Regions from separate parts of the Nocardioides sp. JCM 18998 genome, predicted to be linked through region 3. Evidence: riboswitches for the same ligand, from Rfam matches in the RefSeq annotation. Region 3 holds a riboswitch; each other region holds the start of a gene.
What was found. Region 3 has a riboswitch for cobalamin ahead of ACZ5L9_RS11980 (hypothetical protein). Riboswitches for the same ligand answer to the same signal wherever they lie in the genome.
Positions count from the first base shown of each region.

Region 1: it holds a riboswitch for cobalamin, as region 3 does, so the genes downstream of both, ACZ5L9_RS17700 (nitrite reductase) here and ACZ5L9_RS11980 (hypothetical protein) in region 3, are expected to answer to the same signal.
Region 2: it holds a riboswitch for cobalamin, as region 3 does, so the genes downstream of both, ACZ5L9_RS06080 (ribonucleoside-diphosphate reductase subunit alpha) here and ACZ5L9_RS11980 (hypothetical protein) in region 3, are expected to answer to the same signal.
Region 4: it holds a riboswitch for cobalamin, as region 3 does, so the genes downstream of both, cobN (cobaltochelatase subunit CobN) here and ACZ5L9_RS11980 (hypothetical protein) in region 3, are expected to answer to the same signal.

Region 1 is NZ_AP043886.1:3,744,151-3,748,318, forward strand. It holds gene cobJ (precorrin-3B C(17)-methyltransferase) at 1-885, opposite strand, end outside; gene ACZ5L9_RS17695 (precorrin-8X methylmutase) at 885-1,595, opposite strand; gene ACZ5L9_RS17700 (nitrite reductase) at 1,592-2,440, opposite strand; cobalamin riboswitch at 2,496-2,688, opposite strand; gene ACZ5L9_RS17705 (VOC family protein) at 3,074-3,484, opposite strand; gene ACZ5L9_RS17710 (glutamate decarboxylase) at 3,860-4,168, shown strand, end outside.
Region 2 is NZ_AP043886.1:1,271,551-1,275,718, forward strand. It holds gene ACZ5L9_RS06065 (PucR family transcriptional regulator) at 1-384, shown strand, start outside; gene ACZ5L9_RS06070 (superoxide dismutase) at 765-1,385, shown strand; gene ACZ5L9_RS06075 (hypothetical protein) at 1,382-1,660, shown strand; cobalamin riboswitch at 1,798-2,016, shown strand; gene ACZ5L9_RS06080 (ribonucleoside-diphosphate reductase subunit alpha) at 2,141-4,168, shown strand, end outside.
Region 3 is NZ_AP043886.1:2,553,393-2,557,560, reverse strand. It holds gene ACZ5L9_RS11990 (energy-coupling factor transporter transmembrane component T) at 1-130, opposite strand, end outside; gene ACZ5L9_RS11985 (hypothetical protein) at 141-1,082, opposite strand; gene ACZ5L9_RS11980 (hypothetical protein) at 1,082-2,458, opposite strand; cobalamin riboswitch at 2,538-2,677, opposite strand; gene gatB (Asp-tRNA(Asn)/Glu-tRNA(Gln) amidotransferase subunit GatB) at 2,810-4,168, opposite strand, start outside.
Region 4 is NZ_AP043886.1:3,648,602-3,652,769, reverse strand. It holds gene cobN (cobaltochelatase subunit CobN) at 1-2,017, opposite strand, end outside; cobalamin riboswitch at 2,055-2,189, opposite strand; gene ACZ5L9_RS17190 (cation diffusion facilitator family transporter) at 2,198-3,172, shown strand; gene ACZ5L9_RS17185 (alpha/beta hydrolase) at 3,180-4,004, opposite strand; gene arr (NAD(+)--rifampin ADP-ribosyltransferase) at 4,115-4,168, shown strand, end outside.

The DNA of each region.
Region 1 (4,168 bases), 1.2 Mb from region 3:
GAGCGACGGCGTATCGAGACCCATCGCTGCTCGACCTCCGACTTCGGTGGTCGAGTAGCCGTCGCGAGGTACGAGCGACGGCGTATCGAGACCCGCGAGCCTCGAAACCCCGGCTCGCATCCGCTCGGCGCTGGTCGTCACGCCGCTGTCGCCGGGGACCACGACGAGCGAGAAGTACGGCACCGTGTCGGGGTCGACGTCGGCGACCGGGAGCCAGCGTTCCTCGGCTTGGGAGGCCCGCTCGACGTACCAGGAGCCCTCGAGTCGGCCCGCGGCGGCGAGGGCCGCACGAACCGCCGGGAACGTGCGGCCGAGCTTCATGATGATCGCGCCATCCGTGTCGGCCAGGCGGCGGGCCAGCTCGGGCTCGGGCAGGGTGCCGGGCAGGACGGTGAGCACGTCGCTCTGCCGGACCAGCGGGCCCGCAGCGCCGGCGACGGCGGCTGTCGCAGCGGCGAAGGCCGGGATCCCGGGCACGACCGACGTGACGTAGCGGTCCTTGAACCGGTCGTGCAGGTACATCGAGGAGCCGTAGAACAACGGATCCCCCTCGGCGAGCAGCACGACGTCGCGCCCGGCGTCCAGGTGCGTGCCGAGCCGGTTCGCGCACTCCTCGTAGAAGTCGGCCATCGCGCCGACGTAGCCGCCGGGGTGGTCGGTGGTGCCGGTGGTGACCGGGTAGCGCAGCTCCTCCTCGAGGGCGTCGGCCGGGATGAGGTCGGCCGCGATGCGGCGAGCGTGCGACTGCCTGCGGACACCCGCGTGGAAGGCGACGACGTCGGCCTCGCCGATGATCCGCGCCGCCTTGATCGTGATCAGCTCCGGGTCGCCCGGGCCGATCCCGACGACGGTGAAGCTGCCCCTCGCCATGCCTCCCGCGCTCATCACTCGACCTCCTGGGCGAGCGCGTTGAGCGCGGAGGAGGTCATCGCCGAGCCGCCACGGCGACCGCGCACCGTGACGTACGGGATGTCGATGTCGTGCTCGCCGGCCAGGTCGACCAGCGCCTGCTTCGACTCGGCCGCACCGATGAAGCCGACCGGGCAGCCCACGATCGCGGCCGGTCGCGGACCGCCGTCGAGGATCAGCTCGAGCAGGTGGAAGAGGGCGGTCGGGGCGTTGCCGATCGCGACCACCGCCCCTTCCAGGTGCGGCACCCACAGCGAGACCGCAGCGGCCGTACGGGTGGTCCCCATCGCCCGCGCGAGCGCTGGCACGCGCTCGTCGTTGAGCAGGCAGAGCACCTCGTTGTCCTTCGGCAACCGGGCGCGGGTGACGCCGGTCGCGACCATGGTGGCGTCGCACAGCATCGGCGCTCCGGCCTCGAGCGCCGCACGGGCGGCCGCGACGACGCGCGGGTGGACGACGAGGTCGGCGGCGAGGTCGACCTGGCCACTGCCGTGGATCATCCGGACCGCGAGCTTCTCCGCGTCCGCCGGCACCCGCGACAGGTCGGCCTCGCGACGGATGGTGGCGAAGGAGTCGACGTAGATCGCCGGGCCGCTGTCCACGTACGCATAGCGGCGCGGAGGCCTGCGCAGGTCGCCGGGGTGATCGACGGGGTGATCGATGGGGTGATCGACGCGCTGGGTCATCGGGGATCCTCCGGGATGAGCACCCCACGCCACGGCGTGACGATCAGGGTGGGGGCGGCTGCGGTGAGCGTGGCGAGCAGCGGGCGGTCGAGCAGGGCGTCGGGGATCTCGACGTGATGCCCGCCCGGCACGTCGCCGTACGGAAGCGGTCCGGCCGGCGGTGGCACGCGCGGGTCGACGGGCCGGGTCGGCGTCAGCGGCGCGGGGAGCTCGCGGACGTGCCACGCCGCGGCGGCACCGCTGCCGCGGGCGGCGAGGAAGCGCGCGGCGAGGCCGGCGAGCTCCGTGGCCGCGTCGTCGAGCCGCACGATCCGTCCGTACGCGGCGCCGACTCGCAGCTGCGCGGAGCCGGCGTCGAGGGCGACCAGCCCGAGATCGCAGTCCCGGTCGCGGAGATCGCCGCGGCCGTCGTCGAGGACGAAGAGGAACCGTCCCGGCAGCTCGCCGAGGCGGGCATCGGCGAGCAGGGCGGCGTCGAGGGCGTCGGCGGCCGGGCGCAGATCCGCGACGCCACCGGCGAGCCCGGTCTGCGGCGAGACCATCACGTTGCGCACCAGGTCATGGGCGCGGCTCGGGAGGAGGCCGGTCCCCTCGATCGTCGTCAGCACGCCCTCCGGGAGCGCACCGTCATCGGACGGCAGTCCGCGGAGCTGGAGGTTGGTCCGGGAGGTCAGGTGGATGCGGCCGTCGCCGTACCGCTCGGCGACCTCGAGAAGCGAGCGCAGGCTCGCGGCGGAGACACGGCCGCCGATCAGGCGCAGCCGCACGAGCAGCCCGTCATCGGCCGGCCAGGGCCGGAGCACGCCGGGACAGCGGTCCGCGCGTACGCGGGGTGGGGAGGGCACCGACGGGTCCTTCGGGGTCTGGGACCCGTGCGCGGGGTCCGCGATGACCGGGCGACGGTTGTCACCTGGGCCAGCAGGTCTTCGGACTCGGGATCATCCGGACGAGGCGCCTTCCCAGATCACCTTGGATCCAGTGGCTGTATCGCTACGTGCCCCGCCCGTCACCCATACCGCTGCGCGTCAGTCCCGGATTCACACCGGGTTCCCTGACTCCACGTGGGAGTGCGACTGGCGCGCTCAGACTACGCGACCGCGGGCGTGCGCGTTCGAAGGCCCACGCGAACGCCGGCCGGCGCTCCTCACGGCGGCCGGTCGTGGCCTCGGTGACCAGACCGAGGCGCCCGGCGATGGCGTGTCCAGGTTCGCCAGCGACTCACTGTGCTCGATGAAGTAGCCGGTGACGTGGACGCTGATCGGGATGCCGGGGTCGACGTAGAAGCGATGGACGCCGGGCAGCTCCGAGGGTCGGGTCCGAAGGTCCGCATCCCCGGGAACGGGTCGCCGGGTGCGCGCCCGACGTAGACCGGCAGACCGTCGAGGCCGCGGGCGTCACGCGAGGCAACTGGTGAGAACGGGGCACGCTGCCGGCCTGGCAGGGGCCCCGTTCTCACCAGTTTCTCTGCTGTCCGCCCCTCACGCGACGAAGATGCAGAACGGGTGCCCGGCCGGGTCGGCGAGGACGTAGAGCGGCTCCTCCGGATCGGCCGTCCTGTCCAGGAGCAGCGTCGCACCCAGATCCTCGGCCCGCTCGCGCTGGCGATGGAGGGTCTCGACGTCCTCCACTGTGCAGTCGAGATGCATCTGCATTGGCACATCGGGCTCGGGCCACGTCGTCGGATCCAGGCGATCGACCTGCTGGAAGGCGAGGTGACTGCCGCCATTCGGGTCGATCAGCACGAGCCAGTCGGCATCGTCCGTCCCCGACGCCGGCGGCTCGTCCCCCGGCCGGTACGTCATGCCCAGCAGCAGACGGTAGAACTCGGCGAGGCCGCGGATGTCGGTTCCGTCGATGACGGTCTGGAGGAGCCGAGGGTGGTCGCTCACCGCTCCATCGTGACAAAGCCGAGCGCGTCGCGCGAGGGGGTAGGCGCTCGATCAGCACGCACCCCGCGTATGACCGCGGCGCGCATGGCCTCACCCGCCGTGGGTACCTGCCAGGTCGACGTCGTCCCGCCGCCCGCTTCACGCAACGGGCGAGCGGGACGATTCGTGTCCGAGCACACCGCGCCCGTACCTGCGCCGCGTCGGTGCCCGCCTCGCCAGCCGTCGGGCGATCGTCGACGGAGGTAGGCTCGACGGCGTCCGGCCGTCGCGCCGGGTGCACCCCGCCGCGTCATTCGGCTCCATCATTCGGCGCCGCCCTCCACCCTCCCGGCCGGGAGGCGCGCCTCAGCCTTCGACCCTCGAAGGAGTACGCGCATGACCACCTCCTCGGACGCCGACTCGGCCCTGTTCGGCAACCGGTTCGCGACCCAGGCCCCGCCCAGCCAGACCTTCCCAGCGGGCGGGATGACGTCCTCCGACGCCTACCGGCTGGTGGCCTCCGAGATGGAGATCGAGGGCGAGCCCGCACGCAACCTGGCCACCTTCGTCACCACCTGGATGGAGCCGGAGGCGCAGCAGCTGATCGCGGAGAACCTGCACCGCAACTTCATCGACCACGCCGAGTACCCGCGCACCGCCGAGATCGAGCAGCGCTGCATCCGGATGCTCGCGGATCTGTTCCAC
Region 2 (4,168 bases), 1.3 Mb from region 3:
CATCGCGAGGCCGTCGACGCACAGCGCCACGCCATCGAGACCGAGACCGCGACAGGCACCACCACGCTGTACGCCGACGTCGAGCTCGCGTGTGTCGCGGCGGGGCGCAAGGCGGCCGTCGCCGCGCTGATCCAGCGCGAGCTCGGCGCGCTCGCGGACGCCACCCCGCTGGTGGAGCGCCTACGCGAGACGGTGGCGGCCTACCTCCGTCGCGGCGGCAGCGTCGAGCTGGCCGCCACGGACCTCTTCGTGCACAAGAACACCGTGCGCTACCGCCTCGCCCAGGCCGAGGAGCTGCTCGGCCACCCGCTCACCGAGCGCCGGACCGAGGTGGCACTGGCCCTGGCGTGCCTGCCGCGGTTCGGCCATCTGCCGGCCCTCTGAGCTGCGGAGCCCTGCGAGATCAGTAGTACCAGGGGAAGTCGTCCACGCCGTGATGGCAGCTGACGGAGATGAGCGATTGTGCCCGAAACCCTGGCTCGACCTGCGCAGATGCCGCGATGGTCGTCAACGGTCACAGCGGTTGTTGAGGGACCGCGACGGACGTCCTGCGGACTCTCTGCGGACTCGACCTGCCAGGCAGCGTGCGTGCCCGTTCGCGCTTCCTGTCGTCGGCCCCAACGTCACCAACCCAGGTTTCGCCGACCCTGGGCGCTCGTGCGGCGTTGTCCGATGTTCGAGCCTTCCAAGGCCACCACAGCGCTCAGGGAGGCGAGTTCTCTGTCACTATTGCAAATGATTCGCAGTAGCGACAGGCTTGCATCATGGCCGACTACTCGCTCCCTGACCTCCCCTACGACTACGCGGCGTTGGAGCCCTATATCTCCGGCGCGATCATGGAGCTGCACCACGACAAGCACCACGCGACCTATGTCAAGGGCATCAACACCGCGGTGGAGCAGCTCGCGGAGGCCCGCGAGGCCGAGTCCTTCGGAGGCCTCTCGGCGCTGGAGAAGAACCTCGCCTTCCACCTCGGAGGCCACGTCAACCACTCGGTGTTCTGGCCCAACATGAGCCCGGACGGTGGGGACAAGCCGACCGGCGAACTCGCTCAGGTGATCGAGGAGTACTTCGGCGGCTTCGACAAGTTCCGCGCCCACTTCGAGGCCAACGCTCTCGGCGTCCAGGGATCCGGCTGGTCCGTGCTGACCTGGGACATGGTCGCGCAGCGGCCGTACATCATCCAGCACTTCGACCACCAGGGGAACGTGCCGATCTGCATGGTCCCGCTGCTGATGCTCGACATGTGGGAGCACGCGTACTACCTGCAGTACAAGAACGACAAGGCGACGTTCGTGAAGCAGTGGTGGAACGTCGTGAACTGGGCCGACGTCCAGGCCCGCTTCGAGAAGGCCCGCCATCAGACGCCCGGGCTGATCCTGTGAGCGAGTCTTCGCGCCGCTCCGAGCTCGCCCCCGTCGTGGCCGCCGCGCAGCGGGTCGCCGGCATCGTCGCCGCTCGCAACCGGGGCGACGCCGACGGCGCGCGGCAGCTCCTGGGATCCTTCAGCGACGAGCGCGAGCTCGCCGGGGGTGCTCTTCTGGTCGCTGAGCTCAGCCTCGGCCTGCTGCAGAAGGAGACCGGGGAGAGCCTCGAGCAGTGCATCCACGATCTCTGTGTCCAGATGGAGCACGCTCTCGCCTCGCCCCCGGCGAGCTGAGCCTCGACCGCCGCGATCACCGGATCCTCGGGCGTTTCGGGACTCTGGCGTGGTGGGCGACGTGCCCGCTGCGTGACCCGTCGGCGACGACGTGAGACATCCACATGTTGGGAGTTGCACGGATGTAGTTCCCATATATAGTGGCTGGCGTAGCTGGTTCTGCGTGTCAGCCGGACACGTGGAGGCAAGAGGGAACCCGGTGCGAATCCGGGACTGCCCCGCAGCGGTAAGTGGGAACGACCGCCGTCACAAGCACTGGATCGCAGATCTGGGAAGCGACGGCCAGTAGGCGTCCGACGTAGTACGCGTCGGATGTGCCCGCGAGTCCGAAGACCTGCCAGCGCACCACACCCGTCGGGTGTGGTGGTCCGAGGCCTCGTGGGAAGGCTGACGCCAGACCCGCGAGCCCGTCGTGCCTCGCAGGCCAGTCGTCTCCTCCTCCCGGCACGGACCTGAGTCAGATCTCGCGAGGAGAGAGAAGTGACGGTCATCGACACCCCGCTGCCCACCATGCCGGCCGAGCCCGTACGCCGCGCCACCATGCAGGTGCTCAAGCGCAACGGCGACACCGAGAGCGTCGACGTCAACAAGATCGTTCGGGCCATCGACCGCGTCAGCGGCGATCTGCCCGACGTCGACCCGATGCGGGTCGCGACCCGCACGATCAGCGGCCTGTATGACGGCGCGACCACCGCCGAGCTGGACCGGCTCAGCATTCAGACCTCCGCCGAGATGATCGGCGAGGAGCCGGAGTACTCCCGCCTCGCCGCGCGCCTGCTGGCCGCCTATATCGACAAGGAGGTCCGCAACCAGGGCGTCGCCTCCTTCAGCCAGTCCGTCAGCCTCGGTCACGCCGAGGGCCTGATCGGCGACGAGACCGCACGCTTCGTCAAGGACAACGCCCGCAAGCTCGACTTCGCCATCGACCTCGAGGGCGACAACCGGTTCGAGTACTTCGGGCTGCGCACCGTCTACGACCGCTACCTGCTGCGTCACCCCACCTCGCGACTGGTCGTCGAGACCCCGCAGTACTTCATGCTCCGTGTCGCCTGCGGTCTGGCACAGAGCCCGGCCGAGGCCATCGAGTTCTACCGGCTGATGTCCTCGCTGGCCTACCTCCCCTCGAGCCCGACGCTGTTCAACTCCGGCACCCGGCACAGCCAGATGTCGTCGTGCTACCTGGTCGACTCCCCCAAGGACGAGCTCGACTCGATCTACAGCCGCTACATGCAGGTCGCGAAGCTCTCGAAGTTCGCCGGCGGCATAGGCATCGGCTTCTCCCGCGTCCGCTCCCGCGGCGCGCTGATCCGCGGCACCAACGGCCAGTCCAACGGCATCGTGCCCTTCCTGCGGACCCTCGACTCGTCCGTGTCGGCGGTCAACCAGGGCGGACGGCGCAAGGGCGCGGCGTGCGTCTACCTCGAGTCGTGGCACCCCGACGTCGAGGAGTTCCTCGAGCTGCGCGACAACACCGGCGAGGAGGCGCGCCGTACGCACAACCTCAACCTCGCCAACTGGATCCCCGACGAGTTCATGCGCCGCGTCGAGGCCGACGAGGACTGGTCGCTGATCGACCCCGACCAGGCACCCGAGCTGGTCGACCTGTGGGGCACTGCGTTCGAGACCCGCTACCGCGAGCTCGAGGCGGCGGGTCGTGTCGTGCGTACGGTCAAGGCCCGCGACCTCTACGCCAAGATGATGCGGACCCTCGCCCAGACCGGCAACGGCTGGATGACGTTCAAGGACGCCTCCAACCGCACCTGCAACCAGACCACGGATGCGCCCGGCGGCCCGACGGTGCACCTGTCGAACCTGTGCACCGAGATAATCGAGGTCTCCTCCGACACCGAGACCGCCGTGTGCAACCTCGGCTCGATCAACCTCGCCCAACACGTCGTCTCGACCGGCTCGACCACCATGCTCGACTGGGACAAGCTGCGCGCCACCGTACGGACCGCCGTCCCGCTGCTCGACCGCGTGATCGACATCAACTTCTACCCGAGCACCGAGGCGGCCGCCTCCAACCCGCGCTGGCGCCCGGTCGGCCTGGGCCTGATGGGGCTGCAGGACGTCTTCTTCGCGCTGCACCTGCCGTTCGACTCCGCCGAGGCGCTCGAGCTCTCCACCCGCATCCAGGAGGAGGTCTACCTGACGGCGCTGGAGGTCTCCGCCGACCTGGCCGAACAGCACGGCGCGCACCCCTCGTTCTCCGAGACCCGGGCCGCGAAGGGCCAGCTGCAGCCCGACCTGTGGGGCGTCACCCCGAACCAGACCGAGCGCTGGGCAGCGCTGCGCGAGCGGGTCGCGGCCACGGGCCTGCGCAACTCGCTGCTGATCGCGATCGCCCCGACCGCGACGATCGCCTCGATCGCCGGCGCGTACGAGTGCATCGAGCCGCAGGTCTCCAACCTGTTCAAGCGCGAGACCCTGTCGGGCGAGTTCCTGCAGATCAACACCGCGCTGGTGCGCGAGCTCAAGTCCCGCGGGCTGTGGACCCCGGAGATCCGC
Region 3 (4,168 bases):
CCACGAGCGACGCCACCCCGATCAGCAGCAGGAGCAGGTACGGGTTGGTGGTCTGAGAGGCGTACGTCGCCAGCCCGATCGCCCAGAGCCACCAGGCGATCGGGTGGAGGTCGCGTGCCGGTCGCGCCATGTCGTACCGGTCAGCGCATCCGGCGACGAGCCAGCGTGATCCCACCAGCAGCGACCGCGAGCGCGGCGATGATGGCGGGCGCGACCCAACCCGGCAGGCCCGAGTCTGCAGAAGATCCCACCGAGTTTGCACCTGTGAGCGTCGAGTCTGCAGGAACGGACGGGGTCGGAGTCGGCGTGGCCGAGCCCACCGCAGCGCTCGCCGAGACAGAGGCGGAGGCCGTCACGCTCGCGGCGTGCTTCGTGCGCTTGGCGGCCGGCGTGGAAGCGCCCGCGCTCGGCGTGGCCGTGGCCGACGCCGTGGGGTCGGAGGTGGTCGTCGGGACGACCGTCTGCTGGGCCGTCTGCTGGGCCGTCTGTTGGGCCTTCTGCGTGACCTTGGCCGGGCGAGCCGGCGTGGACTGGGCCTGGGTGGACTGGGCCTTGGTGGACGGCTTCGCCTTCGCGGAAGTGTCAGGTGTGGTGGGGGCAGCCGCGTGCGCTGCCGGGGCGATGCTCGGCAGGTTCCTGGCGCTCTGCCCCTGCCAGGACCAGGCGACCGAGCCGCCGGCCGGGATCTTCAGCGAGCCGGCGCCGAGGCTGGCGTACACCCAGCCGGTGGTGCCGTCGGACCACCACAGGCTCCAGTAGGCGGTGGCGGGCGGGTCGTTGCGGCACGGGTCGCTGGCGGGCACGCCGTTGACCCGGCAGACCATCCCGCCGTTGACTGCGTAGCTCTGGTGGAACCCGGACTCCTCGAAGATCGCGCTCGCGGTCCGGCCGGCGCCGGAGGCATCGCAGACCTCCTGAGCCCCGCCGCCGAGCTGCTGCGGGTCGACCACCACGGTGACGCCCCGGGCGTCACCGCAGGCCGCGGCCGACGCCGGCGCAGCGGCGGGTACGGCGATCGCCGCCACGGCCAGCCCTGTTGCCAGGACAGCCGCGGCGACGACCGATCGCAGGGTGGAGAGCATCAGCGCTTCGCGGCCTTGAGCACGAGGGTCTTGCTGAACGGCGCGACCGTGCTGGAGCCCTTGAACCAGATCGTGGCGCGGACCTTCTTCTTGCCGCGGAAGACCTTCGCGGACTTCAGGCTGAGAACGCCCTTGCGGACCTTGGCGGTCAGCTTCTTCTTGCCGACCTTGACGGTGACCTTCCCGGTGAACGGCTTGCCACCGACGGTGACCTTCACGCCGACCGTGCCGTGGTGGGCGCTCTTGGCCGGCTTGGCGGCGATCTTGGTGACCGGCAGATACGCGAGCGAGGGCAGTGCCTGCGCCGTGGCCGTACGCCACTGGCCGATCACGGTGTCGTCGATGCCCTTGGCGGTGACGGCCTTGAGTGCGGCATCGTCGTACGCGACGGCCCCGGCGTCGGGACCGCTGTGCACCTGGTGGCGGTAGACCCAGCTCGCCGCCTTCGCGGCAGCGGGCTTGTCACCCGCGGCACCGAGCGCCCAGCCCGCGAGGCCGGTGCTGTCGGCGTTCGAGGTGGCGGTGCTGATGCCGCCGATGAACGACCCGTCCGACTTCTGGGCGGCCTCGAGCCAGCCGAGCGCCTTGGCGATCGCGGCGGACACGGCCGGCGTCGAGCGCTGGTCGAGCAGGTTGAGGATGGCGTACGCGGTCACGTCGGTGTCGGCCGTCGCGGCAGAGTCGGTGTCGCAGGCGGCGTCCGACTGCGCGTGCAGCGGGTAGTCGTCGGGACCCGTCGCGGCGGGGGTGACATCGGTGAAGTAGAGCCGGAACCAACCGGCCTTGCACTGCTGGGTGAGCAGGAAGCTGGTGGCCGCGGCGGCCTTGCTGCTCCCCGCGGCGTGCAGCGCCTCGGCGGCGAACGACTGACCGATGGTGTTCGCGTAGTCACCGTACGCCGAGCTGTCCTGGATGCGGCCGGTCGCGGTGACCATCGACTCCAGGTCGGCGAGAAGGTTGTGCGACGCGAGCGTGCTGGACCGGCCGAGGTGCTGCTGGAACGCGAGCGCCTTGGCGGTCGGGCCGGCGTAGTGCTCGCCGCCGGTGCCGACGTAGGAGTCGGCGTTGGCCGGCACCGCGAGGGTGTTGCCGGCCTTGAGCACCGCGGCGCTCTTGCCCGCGGCGCGCGCGGCGTAGCCGGCGTCGATCACCGAGCCCATGTCCGGGTAGAAGGTGCCGTCGTAGGTCGAGCCCCAGGCGCCGGCGGCGAGCTCGGTGGCGAGCCACGAGCCTCCCGCCGTGAGCGAGGCGGCGGTGGAGGCGACGGCGGCCACCGTCGGGGCCTTCGCCTGGGCCGAGCCGGCCGGAAGAGTAAGGGCGCCCGCGGCGAGCGCCGCGGCGGCCAGGGCGCTGGAGCGCCGGACGAGCTTGTGCATGGGTCCTTCCCGCTGCTAGCGACGGGTGGACCGGGTCCGAGGACCGGGAGCCGACCCGCTGCGTACCTCGGCAGCGTTGTGGTCAAGACGCGTCGTGGCAGGTGCTCCGGCTCCCCCAAGGGGTCACGGTTGCGGGTCAGCGCCGGAGTCTCACCGGCTTCCCCCGCTACGGGCGTGTATGGAATTTGAGTACGGCGCAGCCTAACGCGGCCGGTGCCGAGTCACGACCTCAGGAGCGTGGGTGGGCCCACGGCTGGTCCGTCGAGGTATGCAGAGGAACCCGCACTTCCCGGGTGGAACTCACCGTGGGAAGTGCGGGTTCGGCTACATACCTTGCTGGACCGACCGCCGTCAGCTGAGCTTCTCGACGATCAGCTGCTGCACCCGGGCGGCGTCGGCCTGGCCGCGGGTCGCCTTCATCACCGCGCCGACGATGGCGCCGGCCGCCTTGTGGTTGCCGCCGCGGATCTTGTCGGCGATGTCGGGCTGGGCGGCGAGCGCCTCCTCGATGGCGGCCAGCAGCGGGCCGTCGTCGGAGACGAGCGCGAGGCCGCGCTTCTCGATGATCTCGGCGGCCGTGCCCTCGCCGGCGAAGAGGCCGTCGAAGACCTGGCGCGCGAGCTTGTCGTTGAGGGTGCCCTCGTCGATCAGCTTCTGCACCTCGGCGACCTGAGCCGGGGAGACGCCGGCCGCTGACAGCTCGACGCCGGCCTCGTTGGCGCGGCGCGAGATCTCCGAGAGCCACCACTTGCGGGCGGCCTGCGGAGCCGCGCCGGCCGCGACGGTCTCCTCGATGAGGTCGATCGCGTCGGCGTTGATCGCGTCGCGCATCTCCAGGTCGGTGAAGCCCCAGTCGGCCTGCAGGCGGGTACGGCGCTCGGCCGGGTTCTCCGGCAGGGTCCCCCGCAGCTCCTCGACCCACTCGCGCGACGGCGCGACCGGGACCAGGTCGGGCTCCGGGAAGTAGCGGTAGTCCTCGGCGTCCGACTTCTCCCGGCCCGACGAGGTGGTGCCGTCGGCCTCGTGGAAGTGACGGGTCTCCTGCAGCACCGAGCCGCCGCCGAGCAGGATGCCGGCGTGGCGTGACATCTCGAAGCGCACCGCGCGCTCCACCGAGCGCAGCGAGTTGACGTTCTTGGTCTCCGAGCGGGTGCCGAGTTTCCCAGCGTTCTCCGGGCCCTTCGGGGCCAGCGACAGGTTGACGTCGCAGCGCATCGAGCCCTGGTCCATCCGGACGTCGGAGACGCCGAGCGCCTTGATCAGGTCGCGCAGCGCGGAGACGTACGCCTTGGCCACCAGCGGCGCCTTCGCACCCGTGTTCAGGATCGGCTTGGTGACGATCTCGATCAGCGGGATGCCGGCGCGGTTGTAGTCGATCAGCGAGTAGTCGGCACCGTGGATGCGACCCGTCGCGCCGCCCACGTGGGTGGCCTTGCCGGTGTCCTCCTCCATGTGCGCGCGCTCGATCTCGATCCTGTGAATCGAGGTCTCACCCGCCTCATCCCGCACTTCCACGTCGAGGTAGCCCTCGAACGCGATCGGCTCGTCGTACTGGCTGGTCTGGAAGTTCTTCGGCATGTCCGGGTAGAAGTAGTTCTTCCGCGCGAAGCGGCACCACTGTGCGATCTCGCAGTTGAGCGCGAGACCGATCCGGATCGCCGACTCGACCGCCTTGGCGTTAACGACCGGCATGGCGCCGGGCAGGCCGAG
Region 4 (4,168 bases), 1.1 Mb from region 3:
CGGCGTGCATCAGCTGCCAGATCTCCCCGCGGATCGCCGGCAGCTTGGCCGGGTCCATCGTCGAGATCTTGTCGTACTCCTCCAGCAGTGCCTCCAGCCGAGCGATGTCGCCGTACGACTCGGCGCGCGCCATCGGCGGCACCAGGTGGTCGACGATGGTGGCGTGGGCGCGGCGCTTGGCCTGGGCACCCTCGCCGGGGTCGTTGACCAGGAACGGGTAGATCAGCGGCAGGCTGCCGAGCGTCGCGTCGGTGCCGCACGATGCGGAGAGGGCGGCGTTCTTGCCGGGCAGCCACTCCAGCGAGCCGTGCTTGCCGAGGTGGACCACGGCGTTGGCCCCGAACCCGTGCTCGAGCCAGCGGTACGCGGCGAGGTAGTGGTGCGTCACCGGCAGGTCGGGGTCGTGGTAGATCGCGACCGGGTTCTCGCCGAAGCCGCGCGGCGGCTGGATCATGATGACGACGTTGCCGGCCTGCAGGGTGGCGAGGACCAGCTCGCCGGCATCGTTGACGAAGAGGCTGCCGGGAGCCTCGCCCCACGCCTCGGTCATCGACGCCCGCAGGTCCTCGGGCAGGTCGGCCGTCCAGGCGTCGTACTGGGCCTTCGTGATCCGTACGTGCGCATCGGTCAGGTCGGCGGAGGTCAGCCACTCCTCGTCCTGGCCTCCGGCGGCGATGAGGGCATGGATCAGCGCGTCACCGGCCTCGGTCTCGGAGGTCGAGCATGTCGAGACCCCGTCCAGGATCCGGGTGACGACGTTGTCGCTCCCGAGGTCGTAGCCCTCATCGCGCAGCCGGCGCAGCAGCCGGATCGCGGAGACCGGGGTGTCGAGGCCGACGGCGTTGCCGATCCGGGCGTGCTTGGTGGGGTAGGCCGAGAGCACCAGCGCGAGCCGCTTCTCCGCGTTCGGAGCGTGTCGTAGACGAGCGTGGTTGACGGCGATGCCGGCGACGCGGGCGCAGCGTTCGGGGTCGGCCACGTAATGCGGCAGGCCCTGCTCGTCGACCTCCTTGAAGGAGAACGGCGCGGTGCTGATCCGGCCGTCGAACTCCGGGATCGCGATCTGGCTGGCGTAGTCCAGCGGAGTGACGCCGTCGTCGGAGGCCGCCCACTCCGCGCGGCTGCTGGTCAGTGCGAGGCCCTGCAGCACGGGGATGTCGAGCGCAGCCATCCGCTCCACGTCCCAGGCCTCGTCGTCCTCGCCGGCGCTGGCGGTCGCCGGCACCGAGCCGCCGGCCGCGAGCACGGTGACGACGAGCGCGTCCAGTGTGCCGAGGGCGTCGTACAGGTCGTCGGGGGCCGAGCGCAGCGAACCGGCGAAGATCGGCACCCCCACCGCCGCGCCGGTCGCGTCGATCGCATCAGCGAGCGCGTGCACGAACGCCGTGTTCCCGCTGGCCTCGTGGGCGCGGTAGTACAGCACGCCGATACGTGGCCGGGTCTCGATATGCTCGCTGGCGCTCGCTACTCGACCACCGGACTCACCGGCGCTCGCCACTCGACCACCGGACTCACCGGCGCTCGCCACTCGACCACCGGCTCCGTTGGTCGAGTAGCCCGAGCCGCTAGGCGAGGGCGTATCGAGACTCGGGCGCGCGGCGAAGCCCCAGGCGGGGAGGACGGCGGGCGGCTCGAAGCCCTCACCGGTGAGCAGCACGGTGTCGGACAGGAACGCGTGCAGCTGGGCGAGGTTGGCCGGGCCGCCCTCGGCGAGGTAGCGGTGCGCCTCGGCCGCGACCCCCATCGGCACCGTCGAGAGCTCCATCAGCTCCGCGCTGGGCTGCTGCTCGCCGCCGAGCACGACCAAGGGCGTTCCGGCGGCCCGGACCGCTTCGACGCCGGGCCACAGGTCGTGCGGAGAGCCGAGGAGGCGTACGACCACCAGATCGGCGCCCTCGACGGCCGCGGCGAGGGCTGCGTCGCCGGCGCGCGACGGATTGGCCCATGCGTAGTCGGCGCCTCCGGCGCGCGCCGAGAGCAGGTCGGTGTCGGACGTGGACAGCAGCGCGATCCGCATGGCAGCGGCTCCTCCTCGGGGTTCTCGCCCCGTTGATCGGTCGGAAACGCCTGCGGCCAGTGTCTGGCTGCCTCACCCTGGGCCCGGGAAGATCGGACGCGGAGCGAGGTCACAGTGGCGGAACCGCCCCGGACTCACACCGGGTTCCTGCGCCACAGGCACTGCGAACAGTACGGGAGGATGGGCGGCGTGGATCACCAGGGACCGCACGACGGGCACCGCCATGAGCACGAGCATGCACACGGCCATGCGCATGCGCACGGCATCGAGACCGACGCCCGGCGCTCGTACCTGATCGCGGCGCTGGTCCTGCTGCTGGCGTTCATGGCCGCCGAGGTGGTGGTGGCCTTCGCCGCCGACTCCCTCGCGCTCCTCTCCGACGCGGGGCACATGCTCACCGATGCAGGGGCGATCGCTGCTGCGCTCTGGGCGATGAGCCTGGCCGCGCGGCCGGTCTCGGAGCGCTGGACGTACGGGCTGAAGCGTGCCGAGATCGTCGCCGCCGCGGTCAACGGCATCACCATGCTGGTGGTCTCCGGGATCGTGCTCGTGGAGGCGATCCGACGGCTCTTCGCCACCCATCCCGACGTGGCCGGTGTCCCGGTGCTCGTCGTCGCCCTGGTCGGTTGCGTGGTCAACGTCGCCGCCGCCTGGCTGATCGCGCGCGCCAACCGCGCCAGCCTCAACGTCGAGGGCGCCTACCAGCACATCCTCACGGACCTCTACGGCTTCGTCGGCACCGTCATCGCGGCCATCGTGATCCTGGCGACCGGCTGGTCGAGGGCTGACTCGATCGCCTCACTGGTCGTCGTCGGCCTGATGGTCAGCGCCGCATGGGGACTGCTCCGCGAGTCGGGGCGGATCCTGCTCGAGGGCGCCCCGGCCGGGGTCGACCTGACCCAGGTCCGGGCGCACCTGCTCGGCGTCGATCACGTCCGTGAGGTGCACGACCTGCACGCCTGGACGATCACCTCGGGGATGCCGGCGCTGTCGGCCCACGTGGTGATCGACGACGGCTGCTTCCTCGACGGGCACGCGCCTCGCCTGCTCGACGCCCTGCAGGAGTGCCTCGGCGGTCATTTCGACGTCGAGCACTCCACGTTCCAGTTCGAGCAGGCGAGTCACGCCGAGCACGAGCCCGGCGCACACGGCTGAGCCTGGCTCAGGCGGCGGCGGCCTGCTTGTCCAGCCAGTCAAGGACGTCGTCGGCGACCTCGATCCAGCCGTGGTCGAGGGTCAGCGAGTGGCCGCGGTCGGGGTACTGCTTGAGCTCGGTCACGGCGCTCGACTTGCCGTAGAGCTTGTACGCGGCGCGGGTGACGACGTCGGGCACGGTGTGGTCGAGCTTCCCGGAGATCATCAGCAGCGGGCCGCGGGTGTTGTTGTCGGTGGCCACCTTGGCCGGCGACTTGCCGCTGAAGTTCGCGAACGCCGCCTCGAAGAGTGGCCGCCCGGGCGAGGGGATGGTGTGCGCGTCCCAGAGCGCGTCGGACTCCTGCTCGGGGAGCGCGTTGCCGAAGCCGTACCGGAACTGCGGCTTGGTCAGCGCGACGGACTTCTTCTTGTTGCCCGGGTTGCCCAGCACCGGGAAGCCCGAGCGCAGCTGGGCGAGCGGCAGCGGCAGGACGCCCTTGATCTGCGCCGGGTCGATCGCGACGCCCGCGCGGCCCAGGCCCATGCCGAGCAGCTTCTGGACGAACAGGCCGCCGAACGAGTGCCCGACGAGGACGGGGGCCTCCGGCAGCTCGCTGATGATCGCAGCGTAGTGCTGGGTGACCTGGTCGATGCCGACGCCGGCGACGGCCTTCGGGTTGGCGCGCGCCTCGGCCACGGTGGCCGGCTCGTGCGGCCAGCCGGGCGCGATCGGCGCGTAGCCGCGGCTCTCGAACCGGTCGATCCACGGCTGCCAGCTGCTGGCGTGCAGCCACAGGCCGTGGATGAAGACGACGGGGGTCTTGGCGGGCTGCGCGGAGTCCTGCTGTGACATCGGTTGCCTCTCGGAGGGTGGGGGACCGGGTGCCGCTGCCGTACTAGACGGCAGCCTGCACCCTGGCGGGTGCCGCCGCCAGTCCCGTTTTGCTGGGTAGGGTCGGAGGCGTGAGTACGGGGACAGAGCCGGTGCCGTTCGAGACCTACCGCGAGGGCGTCTAC